Regions from separate parts of the Shinella sedimenti genome, predicted to be linked through region 1. Evidence: riboswitches for the same ligand, from Rfam matches in the RefSeq annotation. Region 1 holds a riboswitch; each other region holds the start of a gene.
The links. Region 1 has a riboswitch for cobalamin ahead of nrdH (glutaredoxin-like protein NrdH). Riboswitches for the same ligand answer to the same signal wherever they lie in the genome.
Positions count from the first base shown of each region.

Region 2: linked by a shared signal. The riboswitch ahead of MKI86_RS14885 (aromatic ring-hydroxylating oxygenase subunit alpha) and the one ahead of nrdH (glutaredoxin-like protein NrdH) in region 1 are both predicted to bind cobalamin.
Region 3: linked by a shared signal. The riboswitch ahead of bluB (5,6-dimethylbenzimidazole synthase) and the one ahead of nrdH (glutaredoxin-like protein NrdH) in region 1 are both predicted to bind cobalamin.
Region 4: linked by a shared signal. The riboswitch ahead of MKI86_RS12970 (ABC transporter substrate-binding protein) and the one ahead of nrdH (glutaredoxin-like protein NrdH) in region 1 are both predicted to bind cobalamin.

Region 1 covers NZ_JAKVIN010000001.1:811,272-816,562, reverse strand. Annotated here, with positions in the region: gene metE (5-methyltetrahydropteroyltriglutamate--homocysteine S-methyltransferase) at 1-651, shown strand, start outside; gene MKI86_RS04105 (ribbon-helix-helix domain-containing protein) at 750-992, shown strand; gene MKI86_RS04100 (acyl-CoA thioesterase) at 1,006-1,785, shown strand; cobalamin riboswitch at 1,812-2,028, shown strand; gene nrdH (glutaredoxin-like protein NrdH) at 2,278-2,499, shown strand; gene nrdI (class Ib ribonucleoside-diphosphate reductase assembly flavoprotein NrdI) at 2,508-2,906, shown strand; gene nrdE (class 1b ribonucleoside-diphosphate reductase subunit alpha) at 2,903-5,050, shown strand; gene nrdF (class 1b ribonucleoside-diphosphate reductase subunit beta) at 5,065-5,291, shown strand, end outside.
Region 2 covers NZ_JAKVIN010000006.1:111,894-117,184, reverse strand. Annotated here, with positions in the region: gene lysS (lysine--tRNA ligase) at 1-418, shown strand, start outside; gene MKI86_RS14890 (FAD-binding oxidoreductase) at 499-1,602, opposite strand; gene MKI86_RS14885 (aromatic ring-hydroxylating oxygenase subunit alpha) at 1,604-2,848, opposite strand; cobalamin riboswitch at 2,956-3,209, opposite strand; gene MKI86_RS14880 (DUF6656 family protein) at 3,504-4,118, shown strand; gene MKI86_RS14875 (diguanylate cyclase domain-containing protein) at 4,138-5,202, opposite strand.
Region 3 covers NZ_JAKVIN010000002.1:537,814-543,104, forward strand. Annotated here, with positions in the region: gene MKI86_RS06735 (NAD+ synthase) at 266-1,945, shown strand; gene MKI86_RS06740 (NYN domain-containing protein) at 2,073-2,816, shown strand; cobalamin riboswitch at 2,866-3,080, shown strand; gene bluB (5,6-dimethylbenzimidazole synthase) at 3,126-3,812, shown strand; gene MKI86_RS06750 (DUF2865 domain-containing protein) at 3,805-4,893, opposite strand; gene MKI86_RS06755 (ABC-F family ATP-binding cassette domain-containing protein) at 5,152-5,291, shown strand, end outside.
Region 4 covers NZ_JAKVIN010000005.1:140,131-145,421, forward strand. Annotated here, with positions in the region: gene MKI86_RS12955 (LamB/YcsF family protein) at 1-379, opposite strand, end outside; gene MKI86_RS12960 (GntR family transcriptional regulator) at 534-1,196, shown strand; gene MKI86_RS12965 (D-alanyl-D-alanine carboxypeptidase family protein) at 1,204-2,211, opposite strand; cobalamin riboswitch at 2,446-2,673, shown strand; gene MKI86_RS12970 (ABC transporter substrate-binding protein) at 2,834-3,850, shown strand; gene MKI86_RS12975 (FecCD family ABC transporter permease) at 3,847-4,887, shown strand; gene MKI86_RS12980 (ABC transporter ATP-binding protein) at 4,884-5,291, shown strand, end outside.

The DNA of each region.
Region 1 (5,291 bases):
GCGCAGTCGCTGACCGAAAAGCCGGTGAAGGGTATGCTGACGGGCCCGGTGACGATCCTCAACTGGTCCTTCGTGCGGGACGATATCCCGCGCAGCGCCACCTGCCGGCAGATCGCGCTCGCCATCCGCGACGAAGTCGCCGATCTCGAGGCGGCCGGCGCGAAGATGATCCAGATCGACGAGGCCGCTTTGCGCGAAGGCCTGCCGCTGCGCCATCGGGACTGGCAGCATTATCTGGACTGGGCGGTCGAATCCTTCCGCCTGTGCTCGAGTGGCGTGGCGGACGAGACGCAGATCCACACCCACATGTGCTACTCGGAGTTCAACGACATCATCTCGGCCATCGCCGCCATGGATGCCGACGTGATCTCCATCGAGACCTCGCGCTCGAAGATGGAGCTGCTCGATGCCTTCAGGAACTTCCAGTATCCCAACGAGATCGGCCCCGGCGTCTATGACATTCACTCGCCGCGCGTGCCCGATATCGGTGAGATGACCGATCTCCTGTCGCTCGCCCGCCAGCGCCTGGCGGATCGCCAGCTGTGGATCAACCCCGATTGCGGCCTCAAGACCCGCAAATGGGAAGAGGTCAGGCCCGCGCTCGTCAACATGGTCGCCGCCGCCGCGCAATTGCGCCACGCCGCCCGATAGTATCATCCGGCGGCCCGGGGAAACCCGGGCCGTCCTCATGTCGTCAGGTCCGCCGGCCTGACAGGTGAAATCGTTCTCGCCGCTTGAGGAGGGCTGATATGAGCAGACGTCCCAGCCGGATTGGCCGACGCCAGGTCTCCGGACACTTCCCGCCCGATGTGCTCGACGCGATCAGCCGGCTCGCGAAAGAGCGCAACGTCACCCATCAGGTCATCCTGGCCGAAGCGTTGAACGATCTCTTCGAAAAGAACGGCCTGCAAAGGCTGGCCCGTCAAACCGCGCTGCCGCGAGGACGAGCGACTGTTCGCCGTCACGCGACCGGGCCGGACGCCGCCGATTGAAGGAATTGATCTCATGTCTGTTTTCCCGAGTTGCCTCATCGATCTCGTTTTTCCCGGTGATACGAACCACCACGGCACGCTGTTCGGCGGCGCCGGACTGGCGCTGATGGATCGCATCGCCTTCATCGCCGCGACCCGCCACGGCCGGGTGCCCTTTGTGACGGCCTCCTGCGACCGCGTCGATTTCGAGGCGCCCGCTCGCGTGGGGGAAATGGTCGAGCTTCGCGCGCGCACCCTGCGCGTTGGTCGTAAGTCGATGTCCGTCGAGGTGGAAATGACGGCGGAGGACCTTCTCTCCGGTGAGCGCCGGCTGTGCACCCGTGGTGGGTTCAATATGGTCGCGGTGCCGGAAAGCAAGGGGCCGGACTGGCGCCTGCCGCCGCTCTGTGACACCGCCGATGCGCCGCAAGCTGGGCTCATCACAAGCGACATCGTCTTTGCCGATCAGGCCAGCAGTTCAGGCCGCATGTTCGGCGGCGAGGCGCTCGCCGTCATGACCAAGGCGGCTTTCGTGGCGGCGACCCGCCATGGCCGGCGCATCACCGTGCTGGCCGCCTCCGAGCGTGTCGATTTCCGCGCGCCCGTGCCGGTCGGCGCGATCGTTGACACGGTCGCAACGATTGTTGCCGTCGGGCGCACCTCCATGACCGTTGCCGTGGAACTGTGGTCGGAAGACCTGATGAGTGGTGCCCGCAAACTCACGGCACACGGCCGTTTCGTGATGGTCGCGGTCGATGACCGCGACCGGCCGGTGCCCGTGGTCCCGCACGAAATGTTGGATAACCGATCATAGGCGTTGACGCATTTTTTACCTCGTCTACTATATCTTGTGTTCGAGGTTCCTTCGATTCGAAAGTGTCGAGGGCTAAGACGGGAACCCGGGGCGGCCATGATGGCCGCATTGTCCGGGGCTGCCCCCGCAACTGTAAGCGGTGAGCGTTCATCCGATGATGTCACTGAGGCGCTAATGCCTTGGGAAGACGGACGACCGTGTCGACCCGCGAGCCAGGAGACCTGCCTCGTGCATGAACGTCCACGGGCGGGGTGTCCGGATGGCGAGCGATGGGTTGCGAATGATCTCGCCCCGCGTCTCCCTGTGCACCCTGCTGAAAATGTCTCGGGGTGAAGTCATGTCGATCTTGTTTACAGTTTCTCCGCGCGTGTAGGCGGACGCCCCTTAACCGGTCGTCCGCGGGCGGTCGTCCATGTCTCTGCAATATATCGAACGGTCATCGGCGGATGGCCGATCGCTTCCCCATGCCTGATTGAAAAACGAGGAAAGCCCATGTCCATCATCGTCTATTCCAAGCCCGCCTGCGTCCAGTGCACCGCGACCACCCGCGCGCTCGATCGCCAGGGCATCGATTACAGCGTCGTCGATGTCTCCGAGGATGCCGATGCTTTCGCACTGGTGCAGGGTCTCGGTTATCGCCAGGTTCCCGTCGTCATCGCCGGCGAGCAGCATTGGGCCGGCTTCCGCCCGGACATGATCAGCGCGCTCGCCTGAGCCGGCCGATGGGCGGGCTCGTCTATTTTTCCAGCCGGTCGGAGAACACCCGACGCTTCGTCGAGAAACTCGGCGTCGCGGCCTTCCGCCTGCCGGTCGATGCGACGGACGAGCCGCCAAGGGCGCGGGAGCCCTTCGTGCTGGTCTCGCCGACCTATGGCGGCGGCGGGGAGAAGGGAGCGGTGCCGAAGCCGGTGATCCGCTTTCTGAACGATCCGCACAATCGAAGCCTGATCCGCGGCGTTATCGCGGCCGGGAACACCAATTTCGGCACCGGATACGCTCTCGCAGGCAACATCGTCTCCGCGAAATGCGCCGTGCCGTACCTCTACCGTTTCGAACTGCTCGGAACGGATGAGGATGTCGACAACGTCAGACAAGGGCTGGAACGATTTTGGACACGATGACGATAGACAAGCCGGCAAAGGTGCCGGAAATCACGGCGCTGGACTATCACGCGCTCAACGCCATGCTGAACCTCTACGATGAAGAGGGGAAGATCCAGCTCGACAAGGATCGGCAGGCGGCCAAGCAATATTTCCTCCAGCACGTCAACCAGAACACGGTGTTCTTCCATAACCTGCGGGAGAAGCTCGATTATCTGGTGACGGAGGGCTATTACGAGCAGGACGTGCTCGACCAGTATTCGTTCAATTTCGTGCGCGATCTCTTCGACCACGCCTATGACAAGAAGTTCCGTTTCCCGACCTTCCTGGGTGCCTTCAAGTACTACACCTCCTACACGCTGAAGACCTTCGACGGAAAACGCTACCTGGAGCGCTACGAGGACCGCGTCTGCATGGTGGCGCTGGCGCTGGCCCGCGGCAACGAGCAGCTTGCCCGCGATCTCGTCGACGAAATCATTTCCGGCCGCTTCCAGCCGGCGACGCCGACCTTCCTCAATGCCGGCAAGAAGCAGCGCGGCGAGCTCGTCTCGTGCTTCCTGCTGCGCATCGAAGACAACATGGAAAGTATCGGCCGCTCGATCAACTCGGCGCTCCAGCTTTCCAAGCGCGGTGGCGGGGTCGCGCTCTCGCTCACCAACCTTCGCGAGATGGGCGCGCCGATCAAGCAGATCGAGAACCAGTCTTCCGGCGTCATCCCGGTCATGAAGCTGCTGGAGGACTCGTTCTCCTATGCCAACCAGCTCGGTGCGCGGCAGGGGGCCGGCGCCGTCTATCTCAACGCCCATCACCCTGACATCATGCGCTTCCTCGATACCAAGCGCGAGAATGCCGACGAGAAGATCCGCATCAAGACGCTGTCGCTCGGCGTGGTCATCCCCGACATCACCTTCGAACTGGCGAAGAACAACGAGGATATGTACCTCTTCTCGCCGCATGACGTGGAGCGCGTCTACGGCGTCGCCTTTTCCGAGATTTCGGTCACCGAAAAATACCGTGAGATGGTCGAGGACAGCCGCATCAAGAAGAAGAAGATCAAAGCGCGCGACTTCTTCCAGATCATCGCCGAGATCCAGTTCGAAAGCGGCTATCCCTACATCATGTTCGAGGACACGGTGAACCGCGCCAATCCCATTGCCGGCCGCATCTCCATGAGCAATCTCTGCTCGGAAATTCTGCAGGTAAGCGAGCCGAGCGAGTTCAACGCCGACCTCTCCTATGCGAGGATGGGCAAGGACATCTCCTGCAATCTCGGCTCGCTCAACATTGCCTCTGCGATGGATTCACCGGATTTCGGCCGGACCATCGAGACGTCGATCCGCGCGCTGACGGCCGTTTCCGAGATGAGCCACATCTCGTCCGTTCCCTCCGTCGAGAAGGGCAACGACGACAGCCACGCCATCGGGCTCGGCCAGATGAACCTGCATGGCTATCTCGCCCGCGAGCGCATCTTTTACGGTTCGGAAGAAGGCGTCGATTTCACCAATATCTATTTCTACACGGTGACCTTTCACGCCATCCGCGCCTCCAACCGGCTGGCTGTCGAGAAGGGCGTGAGCTTCAAGGGCTTCGAGAACTCGAAATATGCTTCGGGCGAGTATTTCGACAAATATACCGAGCAGGAATGGCTGCCCGCGACGGAAAAGGTGCGCGGCATCTTCGAAGAGGCCGGCATCCACATCCCGACGCAGGGAGACTGGCAGGAACTGAAGTCGGCCGTCATGGAAGGCGGGCTCTACAACCAGAACCTCCAGGCCGTGCCGCCGACCGGTTCGATCTCCTATATCAACCACTCGACCTCCTCGATCCATCCGATCGTTTCAAAGATCGAGATCCGCAAGGAAGGTAAGATCGGCCGCGTCTACTATCCCGCCGCCTTCATGACGAACGACAACTTGGATTACTATCAGGACGCCTATGAGATCGGCCCGGAGAAAATCATCGACACCTATGCGGCGGCCACCCAGCATGTCGATCAGGGCCTGTCGCTGACGCTGTTCTTCCGCGACACCGCGACGACACGCGACATCAACCGGGCGCAGATCTACGCCTGGAAGAAGGGCATCAAGACCATCTACTACATCCGCCTTCGCCAGATGGCCCTGTCCGGCACGGAAGTGCAGGGCTGTGTCTCGTGCGCGCTGTGATTTCGGGGAAGACCATGAATATCCAAGTGAAGACCAAGGCGCCAAAGGCTGCCGCCGCCGTGCGCGCCATCAACTGGAACCGCATCGAGGACGACAAGGACCTGGAGGTCTGGAACCGCCTGACCGGCAATTTCTGGCTGCCGGAAAAGGTGCCGTTGTCCAACGACATTCCCTCCTGGGCGACGCTGAAGCCGGAAGAGCAGAAGCTCACCATCCGCGTCTTCACCGGGCTTACCCTGCT
Region 2 (5,291 bases), on a different contig from region 1:
GGGCGAGTGCCTAGCCTTCATCTTCGAGGAGAAGGTCGAAGGCACGCTGATCCAGCCGAGCCACGTCACCCACTTCCCGAAGGACATCTCGCCCTTCGCCAAGGAAGTGCCGGGCGAGCCGCGTCTTGTCGAGCGTTTCGAGACCTATTGCAATGCTTGGGAGCTGGGCAACGCATTTTCCGAACTCAACGATCCCGAAGAGCAGCGCGCCCGCATGGTCGAGCAACTCAATCAGGCGCATGCGCGCGGCGAGAAGGACAAGCAGCTCGACGACGAGTTCCTCGATGCCATCGACCAGGGCATGCCGCCCGCCGGCGGCCTCGGCATTGGCGTGGACCGCCTGATCATGCTGCTGACCAACGCCCCGTCGATCCGCGACGTCATCCTCTTCCCGGCCCGTCGCGCGAAGGCTGACTGAGGTCGGATCTCGCTCCCAAAAGACAAAGCCCCGTCACCGGCCGGTGACGGGGCTTTCTGTTAAAATCGCGCAGCGTTGCCTTACGCCTCGATCGACACGTCGCCGATAGGCCGTGAGCAGCAGGCGAGGATGTAACCTTCCTCTATTTCATCATCGAGAATGCCGCCATTGTGGTGCATCTCGACCTCGCCGGAGATCTTCATCACCCGGCAGGTGCCGCAAAGGCCGCCTTCACAGGCCGCACCGATACGCACGCCAGCCGAACGCGCCGTCTGGAGGATGGTCTGGCCGGGCGCGCATTTCGCGTCCTTGCCGGCCATGGTGAAGGTAACGGTCGAGACCGCATTGGCATCGACCTCCTGTTCACCCGCACCTGCCCGGATCGCGATTTCCTCCGGCGCCGGAGCAGCCGCCGGCTGGAAGCTTTCCTCATGATAGCGGTCCATGTTGAAGCCGCAGACCTTGAGCATGTCGCGCACGCCGCGCATGAAGGGTTCCGGGCCGCAGCAGAAGACGGTGCGATCACGGAAATCGGGCGCCAGCAGCGACAGGCGGGCAGCATCGATGCGGCCGCGCACGCCATGCCACCCATCACGCGGGTTGTGGCCTTCAACGACGAAGCCCAGGGAAAGATTGGGCATCTGGGCTGCGAGACATTCGAGTTCCGCCTTGAACAGCAGATCCTCCGGCGTGCGGGCACAGCTGACGAAGGCAACGTCCGATTGCGGGCTGCAATCCGACATCCACCGCGTCATCGACATCATCGGCGTCACGCCGGAGCCGGCCGAGATGAAGAGGTACTTCTCCGCCGGATAGCGCACGAAGGAGAAATCACCAAGCGGGCCGAACGCCTTCAGCTTCATGCCGGGACGCAGATGATCGAACATCCAGCGCGTGCCGATCGAGCTCTTCTGCGCCTTCACCGTCACGGCGACGGAGAAGGGGCGCGAAGGGGTCGAGGCCAGCGTGTAGGTCCGCATGACCGGGTCGTCTTCCGACACCGGCAATTCCAAGGTGACGAACTGGCCCGGCAGATACCGGAACCAGTTGTCGCGATCGGAACGGAAGGTGAAGGTCATCACATCGGTCGTCTCCACCGTGACGGCGATGCATTCCAGCATGTGCTGGCGATCGTTCCACGGCTGGAGTTCGTCGAAATGGCGAAAATCGCTCGTGACCGTCATGTCAGGCTACCCGCGACAGCGGCTTCTTGGCGCCGTCGAGCCGCTCCACCATGAAGTTGGTGTACCACTCGACAAACTGCATCACGCCACCCTCGTCTTCGGGCGAGTAGGGGCCGGGCTGGTAGGCCGGCGAGCGGATGCCGAAGGCATTCTCCTCGACGATGCGGCGGTCCTGGTCGTTGGTTTCCGTCCAGACATGCGTGAGTTCGTCGAGACGGTAGTCGACGCCTTCGACCGCATCCTTGTTGACCAGCCACTTCGTCGTGACCTGCGTCAGCTCAGGGCCAAGCGGCAGGACGCGGAAGGTAATGGCGTGATCGGCCAGCACATGGTTCCAGGTCGTCGGATAATGGAAGAGCAGCAACGTGCCGATATGGCTTTCCAGCACGTCGCTCGACAGCGGCCGCTGGACGGCGCGTGCGCCGGACATGGTGTAGCTCTCGGCATCCTGGATGAGCGGCATGCGCGCCGCGCGGAACTGACCGGTCGGCGAGATCTTGAACTCGCTCGGCAGGCCGGCGGCTTCGCACTTTGCCCAGTGTTCGGCGATAACGGGATCATCCTTGGCGCCCTGCACACCCGTCGCGCTCGGCGCTTCGGGATAGGTGCGGCAGAGTTCGGGGTGGTTGGCCGCGCAGTGGTAGCACTCGCGGTTGTTTTCCCAGACGAGCTTCCAGTTGCCCTTCTCGATGATCGTGCTTTCAAAGGCGACCTTCGTCTCGCCGAGGCGATGGCGGGCGAGATAGGGATCGACCAGATTGCGGAACGGCGCGAAATCCGGCGCTTCGTCGGCAAGGCAGATGAAGATATAGCCGCCGACCGTCTGGCAGTGGATCTGCTTCAGGCCGTGCTGGGTCTTGTCGAAATCCTCCGCCATGTGGCGTGCGAAGAGCAGCGAACCGTCAAGTTCGTAAGTCCACTGGTGGTAGGGACAGACGAGCTTGGCGGAGGAGCCCTTGTGCTGCGTGCACACACGCGAACCGCGGTGGCGGCAGGAATTGTGAAGGGCACGAATGGTGCCGGTCCGGTCGCGGGTGACGACCACGGGATAATCGCCCACCTGCACCGTGAAATAATTGCCGGACTTGGGGATCTCGCAGTCGTGGCCGATGAAAAGCCAGTCGCGGTACCAGATCGTCTCAAGATCGAGCTTGTAGTAGTCGGGGTCGATGTAGAAGGCCTGCTCGAGGCTGTGGCCTTCGCGCCGGTTCTTGAGCTTGCGGAGCACGTCGCTGTGAATGTCCATGCCGGATCCTCAGAATATCCAAAATTTGCTGAGGCGCGCTTAAGGAGACGGCATCCGGCGGCAAAGCCGCACGGTCTGCACGCTTCCCGGCCGCCCGCCGCAGCCAGTCACGATCGTTACTCCAGGCTGGTTTCCGGGCTGAGGAGTGTCCTTGGCCGGTCATGCCCCTGTCAGAAAGCCTCGCGGCTCGCCTTGGGACAATGCCTTCCGGACCTGGTGCAGCGCCTTCCCGGACCTCCCGTCCAGTGGCTTCCTGCTGCACCGTGCTCCAACACCGTTGCGGGGGCAGCGCCGGATTTAAACCGGCTTCCCAATTCTCCACCCCTCCCTTGGAGGCGGCACCTTGAGTGTTCTTATCTAACCGCAAGAAAGACCCGGCGGCACGCCGGAAAACGACATGGCATCATGTTTTGACGACAGCAGCCTATGCGGAAACATCATCTCCATCGCCTTCATTAAGTCAGAAGTATCAATGCGATGCGCCTAATTTTGCAGCGCAATGCGAATAGTTTCGGCAGCAAGTCGCCGCAGGCTGATATGTTGTCATATTGCGACCACAAAGGGTGCATCTGGAAAGTGGGCCCTTTCGGAAAGGAAAGTTTAACGACGTTTCCATAATCTTCCGTCGACAAGGGCGCGGCGATGGGGTGCGACGGTGCAGCAGACAGGTTTCCGATACTACGACGCTGTCGCTTTCAAGCGTGCGAACCCGCCCCGATCTGCGCATACCGAATTCCTGCGCACCGGGCGGATCGATCGCACGCCGACTTGGAGCCCCACCGAAAAACGGTATCTCAGCTACGAAGAAGTCGCCGAGCGCACGGGCCGCAAACTGGAGCGGGCCGGCAGCGTCACCCATGGCCGCATCAACCGCTTCCATCAGTCCATCCAGTTTCCCCGCCTGATCTTTCACCGCACGCTCACCGGGACGCCGCATCTCGGTTATTGCCACATCACGGTCGCCAACTCCCGCTTCGCCGAATTCGAGAATGTGCAATGGGCCTTCTACATGGCGAATTTTCAGGCTGATATCGGCGCTGACAGCGATCACGGGGAACAGTTTTTCGACAACACATCCCGCAAGCCGGGCCGCATGTACTTCGCCGTGGCCATCACACCCGCAGAAGAAGCCGGCCGGCTCAAGATTGACTGCAAGATACGTGGAAACGGCGTGCTCTTCCGCACCGATGACCCGAAGCTGGCGATGAAGAACGTCCTGATGCTGGGCGCAGGCAGCGAGGCGCTGCGCAAGACCATCCGGGCGATGTAGGCGGGTAGCGCCTGATGGCTCAGGACGCCCGGTAAAGCATCCAGTCGCGTCCGGAAGCGCCTGATGCACCCGGTCCGTGCACCACAACTCTGTCACCGCCGCCTGCCCGTGCCTCAGCCAATGCCTGCTCGCAGGCGGATGAAAGTGCCAGCGCGCTATCGGCCCGATCGGACATGCATACGCCGGCGGAAAGCGTGAGATGGCCGAGATTGCGGCCCGTGCGCGGATCGCGCAATGCCACCGTTTCGAAGGCGGCACGCAACTGATCGATGAGCCGCAGCACCTCCGCTTCCTCCGACGTGTGGAACAGGAACCCGAAGCGTAACCCGTCGAAGCGAACGGCGAGATCCTCACCGGGAAAAACCTGACGGATCAGGCCGCCATAAAACGTCACAAGGTGGTCGGAGAGGGCCTCGATCTGCCCGGGAGAGAAGCGCCGTCCCGCATCGACTTCGGCAATGGCAACGCCGCACAGCATGGGCAATTCGGGATTGGCATAAATGCCGGCGAGCGCCTTGTTGAAGGCCCGGCGATTGCCCAGCTTCGTCGGCGGATCGATGAACTTCATCGCCTCGAATTCCGCCATCTCTTTCTGGATCCCGTCCATGACGGCCGATTGCGCCGCAACCTTCTGCGCCATTTCGGCCGTATGCGTGACGCGTAGCTCCGTCGCCCGCTGAAGGGCTTCAAGCGAACTGCCCAGCGCACCCTCACCCATGCCGCTGGCATTGCGGATCACCTGCGACGCCTCGCCAATCAGGCGGCCATAATCGGAAAGCGATGCGCGCTCCTGGCCGAGCAGGTCCATGAAGTTGGCCATTTCATTGGTGATCGCGCCCGCCGAGCGCTGCAGCACGCTCGCCTCATGCTGATGCGGCAGATATTTGCGGCCGAGTTCGTCGAGCCCCGCCTGGGTCTTGTACTTGCCCAGCGCAATGAACTCGCGCACGAGATCCGGATTGTTGCCCGAATAGGCCTCATAGACCAGTTCGTAATTTCGCGGCAGGCCCTCGATGCCCATCTGCTTCATAGCCGTCGCAACGCGAAGCGCGACATCGATCGTGGAGGATTTCTTATGTGTCATCAACCGGAACCTGTGGGCACAACCTGTTACCATCAGGCATATCAGTGCGCCCTTACGGCCAGTCTAATCAGGTCGCTCCAATTTTAGGC
Region 3 (5,291 bases), on a different contig from region 1:
ACAAAACTTTCGTCTCTCTGTCATATGGATGTCATCTTGAACAGGAGATGAACGCTTCCCTTAACGTTGCCCACACGCTTTGGTTCAGTCTGTTGCCGCGCAGCAATGGTTGTCGGCTGCATGCTGGCTTACGGGCTTTCACAACAGGGGTTTCCAATCGGTGCGGCTGTTCATTCCCAAAGCTTGCAGGATGCTCTAAAGAGCTTGCGACGGTTCGAGCGTGTGGCCTGCACGACCGGACACAAGAGGAGACGGGTCCGCAGAGATGACTTCCGAGACTGAAAAGACGACGCTGCGCATTGCTGTCGCGCAGTTGAACCCGACGGTTGGCGACGTGGCCGGCAATCTGGCCAAGGCGCGCGCCGCTCGCGCGGATGCCGCAACGCAGGGCGCCGACCTGCTTCTGCTGACGGAACTTTTCATCTCCGGCTATCCGCCGGAGGATCTCGTGCTGAAGCCGGCCTTCCTGAAGGCCTGCCGTCGCGCTATCGATGATCTTGCCACAGACACTGCGGATGGCGGCCCGGGCGTCATTATCGGCTTTCCGCGGCAGGACGAGACCGGCCGCTACAATGCCGTCGCCGTTCTCGATGCCGGCAAGGTCATCGCGGTCCGCGACAAGGTGGACCTGCCGAACTACGGCGAATTCGATGAGAAGCGCGTCTTTGATCAGGGCGCGATGCCGGGTCCGGTGAATTTCCGTGGCGTGCGCCTTGGCATCCCGATCTGCGAGGACATCTGGGGCGAACTCGGCGTCTGCGAGACGCTGGCGGAAAGCGGCGCGGAAATCCTGCTGTCGCCGAACGGCTCGCCCTATTATCGCGGCAAGGTCGATATCCGCCACCAGGTCGTGCTGAAGCAGGTCATCGAGACCGGCCTTCCGCTGCTCTATGCCAACCAGCTCGGCGGGCAGGACGAGCTTGTTTTCGACGGCGCAAGCTTCGCCTTCAACGCCGACAAGACGCTGGCCTTCCAGATGAGCCAGTTCGAGGAAACCATCGCGCTCACGACCTGGAAGCGGCAGGGCGGCGGATGGGTCTGCGACAGCGGCCCGATGTCGCGCATTCCCGAGCGCGAGGAGGCGGATTACCGCGCCTGCCTTCTCGGCTTCCGCGACTACGTCAACAAGAACGGCTTCAAGAACGTCGTGCTCGGCCTGTCCGGCGGCATCGATTCGGCGATCTGCGCGGCCATCGCCGTCGATGCGCTGGGCGAGGAGCGCGTGCGCTGTGTGATGCTGCCCTACCGTTACACTTCGGAGGATTCTCTGAAGGATGCTGCCGATTGCGCCAAGGCGCTGGGTTGCCGTTACGACATCGTGCCGATCGAGGCACCCGTGACCGGCTTCCTTTCCGCGCTGTCAGAGACCTTCGAGGGCACCGAGGAAGGCATCACCGAGGAAAACCTCCAGAGCCGCACGCGCGGCACGATCCTGATGGCGATTTCCAACAAGTTCGGCTCGATGGTGGTCACGACGGGCAACAAGTCGGAAATGTCGGTCGGCTATGCCACGCTCTACGGCGACATGAACGGCGGTTTCAACCCCATCAAGGACCTCTACAAAATGCAGGTCTATGCGCTGTCGCGCTGGCGCAACCAGTATGTGCCGCCCGGCGCGCTGGGGCCGACGGGTGAGGTAATCCCGCACAATATCATCGACAAGGCGCCGTCGGCCGAGCTGCGGCCCAATCAGACCGACCAGGATTCCCTGCCGCCCTATCCTGTTCTTGACGACATTCTCGAATGCCTCGTCGAGTTGGAGATGGGCACGGAGGAGATTGTGGCGCGCGGCCACGACGCGGCAACCGTCCACCGGATCGAGCACCTGCTCTACATCGCTGAATACAAGCGCCGCCAGTCCGCGCCCGGCGTCAAGATCACCCGCAAGAATTTCGGCCGCGACCGCCGCTACCCCATCACCAACCGCTTCCGCGACCGGGGATGAGGGGCGCGGTACTGGCGGTCTTTCTGCGTCTGGTAGTTGTGCGTTAACCTGTGCGATCGAAATGTAACCTCTCTGATTGCAGACAGAGAGGTCAGTGCTAATATGCATTCCTTCTCGGGGAGTGGGTATGGCGCAACGCAGGGCTGTCCTTTTTATCGATGCAGAGAACGTGCCTTCGCGCGCCGCCGCCACGCTTATCGAAGAAGCGACGAAGCACGGCCTGCTGCTTGATCGCCGTATCTATGGAGACTTCTCGAATTCATCCCTCAAGCCGTGGCTGGATGCCGCCGCACTTCACGCCCTCACGTCCCGGCAGACCGTGGCCGGGGCGAATGGCAAGAACGGCGCTGATATCGCCATGGTGATCGATGCCATGGACGAACTTCATTCGGGGCAAGTGGATGTGTTCTGCCTCGCCACCGCCGATAGCGACTTCACCCAGTTGGCAATGCGAATTCGGCGCGCTGGCAAGATCGCCGTTGGAATGGCGTGCTCAAAGGCCTCGAGCCGGTTTCAGACGGCTTTTGACGTCTTCAGGACCATCGGCGCTGTAAAGCCCGACCCAAGTCCAGCGCCGGTGAAAATCACCGAAAAGACTGTTGCAATACAGGCGCCAGATGTTCGCCGCGCGTTAAAGAGTGAACTCCTGCAACGCATTTTCGTCGAGGCGCCGCCGCTGGATGGTCCATGGGTTGCGCTGCCGGACCTCATGAAGACCTTGAACGCGTGTCAACCGAACTTCGATCTGAAGTCGTATGGTCACAACCAGCTCTGCAAGCTTCTGGCCTTTTCCGGCGCCGAACTCGCCGACAAGAACCGCAAGGCCCGTCTGAAGGCACAGCCCCTCAAGAAAGTGGTCGATAACGGCTGAGGCGACAACAGCGTTTTGAACACGCGGACTTGATCACGCAGTCGTGTCGTGCACAATCCGGACGTCAGGTGCCCGCTTGCGGGAGAATCGGGAAACCGGTGCGGGGAGACCCAGATCCGGTACGTGCCCAACGCTGTGACGGGGATGGCTTCACTCTAAAACCTTGAATCGATTCAGGGTTTTGCCACTGGTTGTTCAACCGGGAAGGCAGTTCGAAGTCGTGTGAACCGAAGTCAGAAGACCGGCCTGGCAAGATAGACCGAACCGCGCGGACGGCGGCAGGTTTTGCGCATTGTTGGGGAGATGACGATGCGAACCGAACCGTTGGACCTTCTGGTCCGGGCGGGCGCTTTTCCGCATGAGGAAAAGCAGGCCGTCTACCGCGCCATCGAAACGCGCCGCGACGTGCGCGACCAGTTCCTGCCTGATCCCTTACCGGACGATCTGGTTCGGCGGCTGCTGCAGGCGGCACACAACGCACCGTCGGTCGGTTTCATGCAGCCATGGAACTTCCTTCTCGTGCGCAATCTGCTGACCCGTCAGGCGGTGCATGCGGCTTTTCTCAAGGCCAATGCGGAGGCGGAGGCGATGTTTTCGGGCGAGCAGCAAGAACGCTATCGTGCGCTGAAGCTCGAGGGCATTCTGAAGGCGCCGCTTTCCATCTGCGTGACCTGCGATCCGACGCGGGCAGGGTCCGTCGTGCTGGGGCGAACGCACAATCCGCGCATGGACGTCTATTCCACCGTTTGCGCCGTACAGAACCTCTGGCTTGCGGCGCGCGCGGAAGGGGTGGGCGTCGGCTGGGTCAGCATCTTCCACGACAGCGATATCCGCACGATCCTTGGCATCCCCAATCATATCGAGATCGTCGCCTGGCTATGCGTTGGTTTCGTCGAGCAGCTCTATGGCGAACCGGAGCTGGCCGTGAAGGGCTGGCGGCAGCGTCTGCCACTGGAGGACCTGGTCTTCGAAGAGCGCTGGCCGGACATCAGTTGACGTCGGCGCCTGCGGGACGGCCGAGGTCGATTGCGGATTCATTTTCCGGCAGGAAGGCCGGGCCGACCGTGCGCACCTTGTGCTTGGACGGGTCGTAATCACGCTCCTCCGCCTTGGCCGAAACCTTTGCCTCGTCCTTGCGTGGCTGCGTCTGGATGGTGGTTACGGAGCCGGAGCCGCCATCCGGTGCGGTTTCCGTCGTCATCTCGCCGCGTGCCGCCTTTTCGCGCTTGATCATCTCCTGATAGTAAGCCGAGAGGTTGCAGCCGCAGGCGCCGGGCTTGGAAAGGTCGCGCGTGCGGTAGGCAAAGGCGTTCTGCAATTCAACATAGGTGCGGCCGCTGACCGTGGAGGTCATCTGCTCGGTTTCCTGTCCGCGCCCCATCGCGTGGTAATAGAGTTCCGTCTCGGTCTGTGGGCACATCATCGCGCAGACCTGCTGGTCGCGGCGGAAGTCCATCGGCGAGGCGTTGGAGGAAATCGGGAAGAAACCGCCGTCGCAGGTGCGCACGCATACGGTGCGCAGGTTGCCATGGCCGGCATTCCCGCCCAGCGAGCGCAACTGCAGCCGGTCGCTGCCTTCGGGCGCGGTTCCCAGCGGCAGGGTGCGCGTTTCGTCGAGCGTGCGCAGACGCTCGGTTGCGGCAACAGGCGTCACCTTCGCATCGTTGCAGCCCTCGGTCTCCAGCGAGGAGATCAGCCGGTTGCGTCTGGCCTTCGACGCGCCGCCGCCCGACAGCTCACGCCGCTTGCTGTCGAGGATCTGGAGGTTCTGCTCCATCTTGCCGATGACGGTGGCGAGCGTGGCGCAGGCATCGGCATTGGCGCCGCCGATCACGATGATGCTGCCGCTGGAGCAGCGCAGGCGGCGCTGATCGCTTTTCGCTTGCCTCAGCTGGATGTTCTGGCGTGCGATGGCGGACGCATATTTGCGGGCGTTCGAGGTATCGACCACGACCTTGGGCAGGCTCGCCAGTTCCGCCTTGAGGCGCTGGCACACGTCCGCCGCCGCCGTGCCGCCGGAAGAAAGAAGCGACAGGCCGGTTGCGACGGCAAACAGGAAGCGGCTGCGTCGCTTCACGGTAACGATCCCTATCGATCTTAGAGCATGTCGAAACGGCCGGCGAAAACCGGCATTTCCTATCTTATCATAGGGCGTGCCGGAGCGAGTGCAACGCCGACCGGCATTCGTGCTTAACGGCCACACTGGGCGCCTGCCTTGCAACGGCCCAAGTCACACCCTAAATTGCGGCATCTTCAATACCGACCGGATGGTGCTTCATGGATTTCAACCCGACCGCAAACCGACTTCGTTTTGTCATCGGGGATATCCACATCCATGCCGCACTCCATAACGCTTTCCAAAATCTTGTGGTCCGCGCCTGACGGGAACACGCTTCTTACCAATCTCGACCTGACCTTCGGTGCCGAGCGCACCGGCCTTGTCGGACGCAACGGCGTCGGCAAGACAACGTTGCT
Region 4 (5,291 bases), on a different contig from region 1:
GCCCCTGCCCCGCGTCGTAGGCAATGCGATTGTAAAGCGCTCCGTGGGGTTTCACGTAGCGGACCGTCGTTCCCGCCGCCGCCGCGATGCCCTTCAGCGCGCCGATCTGGTAGATGACGTCGGCGGTCAGGTCTTCCGTGGTGATATCGAGATCGCGCCGACCGAATCCGACGCGATCCGGGTAGGAAACATGCGCGCCGACCACCACGCCATTCGCGGCTGCGGCCTTTACGGTGCGATAGATCCCGGCCGGGTCGCCCGCATGGAATCCGCAGGCGATGTTGGCGGAGGAAACGACGGCAAGCATCGATGCATCATCGCCCATCCGCCAGGCGCCATAGCCTTCACCGAGATCGCTATTGAGATCCATCACCGTCATGGTCTTCTCCTTCACATGTTAAACGAGAGTACATGAATGAACAAAAATATCAATATTGTTCAACAATCATTCCTGAGGAATCGGCTATATGCTAGAGTGCCGGGAATTCCTGCAAGCAGACAACCGGTTGGACATGATGGGGAAACAAAACGCTATGACGGACGACGGACAGGGCCTGCCGCTTGCCGACCGCCTGGCGCGACGCATCCGCGCGCTGCTGATCGCGGGCGAACTTTCGCCCGGACAGCGCCTGTCCGAAGCTGCGTTCAGCGAGCGCTTCAACGTGTCGCGCAATTCGTTGCGTGAGGCGTTTCGCCTGCTGACCAAGGATGGGCTTGTGCGCCACGAGGCCAATCGCGGCGTCTTTGTCGCAGTCCCGACAATGGCCTCCGTCATCGACATTTACCGCGTGCGGCGCTTGCTGGAATGTGCCGCCCTGCGCCAGGCTTGGCACCAGCATGCGGCCATCCGCACCATGCGCGACGCGGTCGCCGCAGGACGCGAGCGGCGCGATGCCGGCGACTGGCTCGGCGTCGGCAGCGCCAACATGACGTTCCACACCGCTATCATCGATCTCGCCGACAGCATGCGCATCAGTGAATTCTACGAGCGCATATCAGCGGAATTGCGTCTCTGCTTCGGGCTGCTGAAAGACCCGGAGCACCTACACGCGCCGTTCGTGGACATGAACGGCGAGATCGTGACGCTGCTTGAACAGAACAAGCGCGAAGAGGCCGCCGCGCAGCTCGACGCCTATCTCAACCTGGCGGAGCGGACGATGCTGAAGACGCTGGAACGCGCCTCCGAGCCCTCATGATGCCGGACTAGGACGGCCGGCGGGCCGGTATCGGTACATCCACGGCCGTATCGTCCGCCCATGTGCTGATAGTGTGGACCTCGCCTTTCGTTTCGCCCTGCAGATAGCTTTCGTGGCCGGGAAGCCCCATCGGGTAGAGCGCGTCGCGGCTCGTCTCATAGGCCGCGCTCTGATCGGTGCAGAGACGCACGCGCATATCCTGCGGGGCGACATCCTTTCGGTTCGCCAGGTCGTCCACGCGTCCGGCACCGCCGGAAAGCTGCCCCTCAAAGGCCTGCGTCATGTATTGCGCGGAGCGTTCGTTGCGTTCACGCTCCGTCGTCGCGCCGAGAATGACCACCATCACACGCTTGCCGTTGCGCGAGGCGAGCCCGACGATATTGCGGCCGGATGCGCACAGGAAGCCCGTCTTCATGCCCGTCGTGCCCGGATAGCGGGTCAGCAGCAGATTGTTGGACTTGATCTCCTTGCCGTCGATGGTGACCGACGACGCCAGGAAGAAGCGCCGAAATTCGGGAAACTGCCGGTCGACTTCCATGCCGAGGATCGCGAGGTCGCGTGCGGTCGTATAGTTGCTCTTGTCAAACAGGCCGTTCGGATTGGCGAAATGCGTGCCGGTCATCCCCAGACGCGCTGCGGTGTCATTCATGCGCTTGACGAAGGCGGCTTCGTTGGGCGCGACCGTTTCGGCGACGGCGACCGCCACGTCGTTGGCCGATGCGGTGATCATCGCGAAAAGGGCGTCCTCCAGCGTCATTGCGCGGCCGATGGTTAGCCCTGATTCAAGGAACGCCTGCTTGGTCGCGTTGCGCGTCATCGTTACGGGTGTCGTCAGCGACACCTCGCCCGCCTTCAGTGCTTCGAACGTCACGAAAGCCGACATCAGCTTGGTCGTCGACGCGGGATACCATGGCACGCCGGCATCCTCTTGATACAGCACCTGATGGCTGTCGGGATCGACGACGAGAACTGGCGTGGCATTGGCGACACTCGCCATGAAAAGGGACGCAGCCAATACCAGACATTTCCACGGTCGCCCGACCATCGTGCTTTCCACCATGTATCCGTCTCCAGAAATCAAGCTATTCTAATGGCATGGCACGACCTTGAAGGGCAAGCCGCCGATGCGACGCAGGCTCGCGCACCCTGCGGAGCCGTCCACACTGCATATATAAATGTCGTTTTGGACGAACAGGCGGCAGCGCCCTTTGCAAGCGGGCATCTGCGCCTTGACGCGGATCGGGGCGCATCATAAGGGGAATGCGACGGTTCCCGGAGGACGACTCCGAAGGGATTAATAGGGAACACGGTGCGGACGACCCAAAAGGGACCAAGACCGTGGCTGCCCCCGCAACTGTAAGCGGATTGCCGACCATCCCCGGGCCTTGAAGGCCATGCCACTGCGAGACATCGCGGGAAGGCAGATGAGCGACAGATATCCGTGAGCCAGGAGACCTGCCGTCGAACACGATCCAATCAGCCGGGCGGGGATGCCTGGAAAGGAGCAGATATGTCTGACCTGAACCTTTGCCGTTCGACGGCATCCATCCGCCTCGATTGGGCTTTCCGCGCGAACTGACACTTATGTCGCCCGCTGCACCTGCGCAGCGCTCGCCCTCTTCGGAATTGAGGTTTCCATGCGCCAGATCCTTGCCACCATTACATTCGCAGTCGGCCTGACCGGCCTTGCCGGCACCGGCTTCGCTGCCACGCAGTATCCGCTGACCATCAACAATTGTGGCCAGCAGGTCACCTTCTCCAAGGCTCCCGAAAAGATCGTCTCGATCGGCCAGGGCATGACCGAAGTGCTGTTCTCCCTTGGGCTTGCTGACAAGATTGCGGGCACCGCCGTATGGGTCGGCCCTGTTCTTCCCGCCTATGCAGAGGCCAACGACAAGATCAAGCGACTTGCCGACAACGATCCGAGCTTTGAAGCCGTTGTCGGCGAGGAGCCCGATCTCGTCGCGGCCGAGTTCGAATGGCATGTCGGCGTGCAGGGCGCGGTCGGCAAGCGCGAGCAATTCGCCGATCTCGGCATCAATACCTATGTCGCGCCGGCCGACTGCGTCGACAAGATCAATGAGGACGGCGGCGACGGCGTGCGCAAGGAACTGTTCACGATGGACCTGATCTATCAGGAAATCGCCGAACTCGCTGAAATCTTCGACATCAAGGAGCGCGGCGACGCCCTCATCGCCGACCTGAAGAAGCGCGAGGCGGATGCCGTCGCATCGATTGAAGGTGCCGCCGGCAAGAACCTTCCCGTCGTGTTCTGGTTCTCCAGCAAAGAGGTGAACGGTGACGCCTTTATCGCCGGCAAGAACAGCGCGCCTGCCTATATCCTCAAGACGATCGGCGCCAAGAACGTCGTCGCCACCGAAGAGGAATGGCCGCTGGTGGGCTGGGAGACCATTTCCCAGGCAAACCCCGCCGTCATCGTGCTCGCAACGATGGAACGCCGCCGCTATGCGGCCGACGACCCGCAGACGAAGATCGACTTTCTTGAGAACGACCCTGTAACCAAGGAACTCGACGCGGTGAAGAACAGGCACTTCGTGATGATGGACGCGCAGTCGATGAACCCGACGATCCGCACGATCGACGGCATCGAGACGCTGGCGGCCGGCATCAAGTCCTTCGGCCTGTCGCAGTGAGAGCTGCCGCATCCCGACAGCATCGGTGGTGGGCGCTTGTGGCGCTCACCATTGCCGCAGTCATCCTGCTCGCGATCATGATCAGCTTCGCCGTCGCCATCGGCGAGATCGCCATTCCCGTTTCCACGACGGCCAAGGCAGTGTCGAACCGGATCTTCGGCACATCCTTCGAACTCAACCGCATCCACCAGGGCATCGTCTGGGACTACCGGCTCAGCCGCGCGCTGGTTGCCGCAAGTGCCGGCGCATCACTTGCCCTCTGCGGCGTCGTTCTCCAGGCGATGTTGCGCAATCCGCTTGCAGAACCCTATGTGCTCGGCATCTCGGCAGGCGCCTCGACGGGCGCAGTCTGCGTCATGATCCTCGGCCTCGGCTATGGCGCGCTGACGCTTTCGGGCGGCGCCTTCATCGGCGCGATCGTCGCTTTCCTGCTCGTTGGCGTCCTGGCCGCCGGCGCTGGCCGCTCCAGCGAACGCATCATCCTGTGCGGCGTCGCCGGCTCGCAGCTCTTTAACGCGCTCACATCCTATATCGTTACAACATCCGCCAATGCCGAACAGGCGCGCGGCGTGCTGTTCTGGCTGCTCGGCTCGATGAGCGGTGTGCGCTGGCCCGACGTTTATCTCTCCGTGCCGGTCGCCATCGCCGGATATCTCGCCTGCCTGTTCCATGCCCGTGCGCTCGACGCCTTCGCCTTCGGCACGGATGCCGCCGCCGCACTCGGCATCGCCGTGCGGCGCGTTCAGGTCGTGCTGTTCGGCATCACCGCGCTGATGACCGCCGCCGTCGTCAGCATGGTCGGATCGATCGGCTTCGTCGGGCTCGTCATTCCCCATGCCGCGCGCTTCATCGTCGGCCCTTCGCACCACAGGCTCCTGCCGGCGACAGCACTGGGCGGGGCAATCTTCATGGTTTTCGCCGACATCGTCTCGCGCATCATCATTCCGCAGCAGATCCTGCCCATCGGTGTCGTTACCGCGCTGTTCGGCGCTCCTGCTTTTGCCATCATTCTCTTTCGTGCCCGGAGAAGCGTGTGAGTATCGCCGTCGAGAACGTCGCCTATACTGCCGGCAAAACCATCGTCGTCGATGGCATCACGCTGGCGGTGGAGCAGGGCAAGGTGCTCGGCCTTCTGGGGCCGAACGGTTCGGGGAAGTCCAGCCTGCTCCGGCTGATCTGCCGCCTGCGCAAGGTCGACAGTGGCATCATACGCCTTGCCGAACAGGACATCGCCGCCATTCCGCGTGCAAGCCTCGCGCGTCGCGTCGCCTTCGTGGAACAGCAGGCAACGACCGATACCCAGTTGACGGTGCGCGACATCGTCCAGCTCGGGCGAACGCCGCATCGCGGCCTGCTGTCCCCCTGGGGCGTGGATGACGACCTCGCCGTCGAGGACGCGCTAGCACGGGTGGACATGGCCCATAGGGCGGACCAGTTCTGG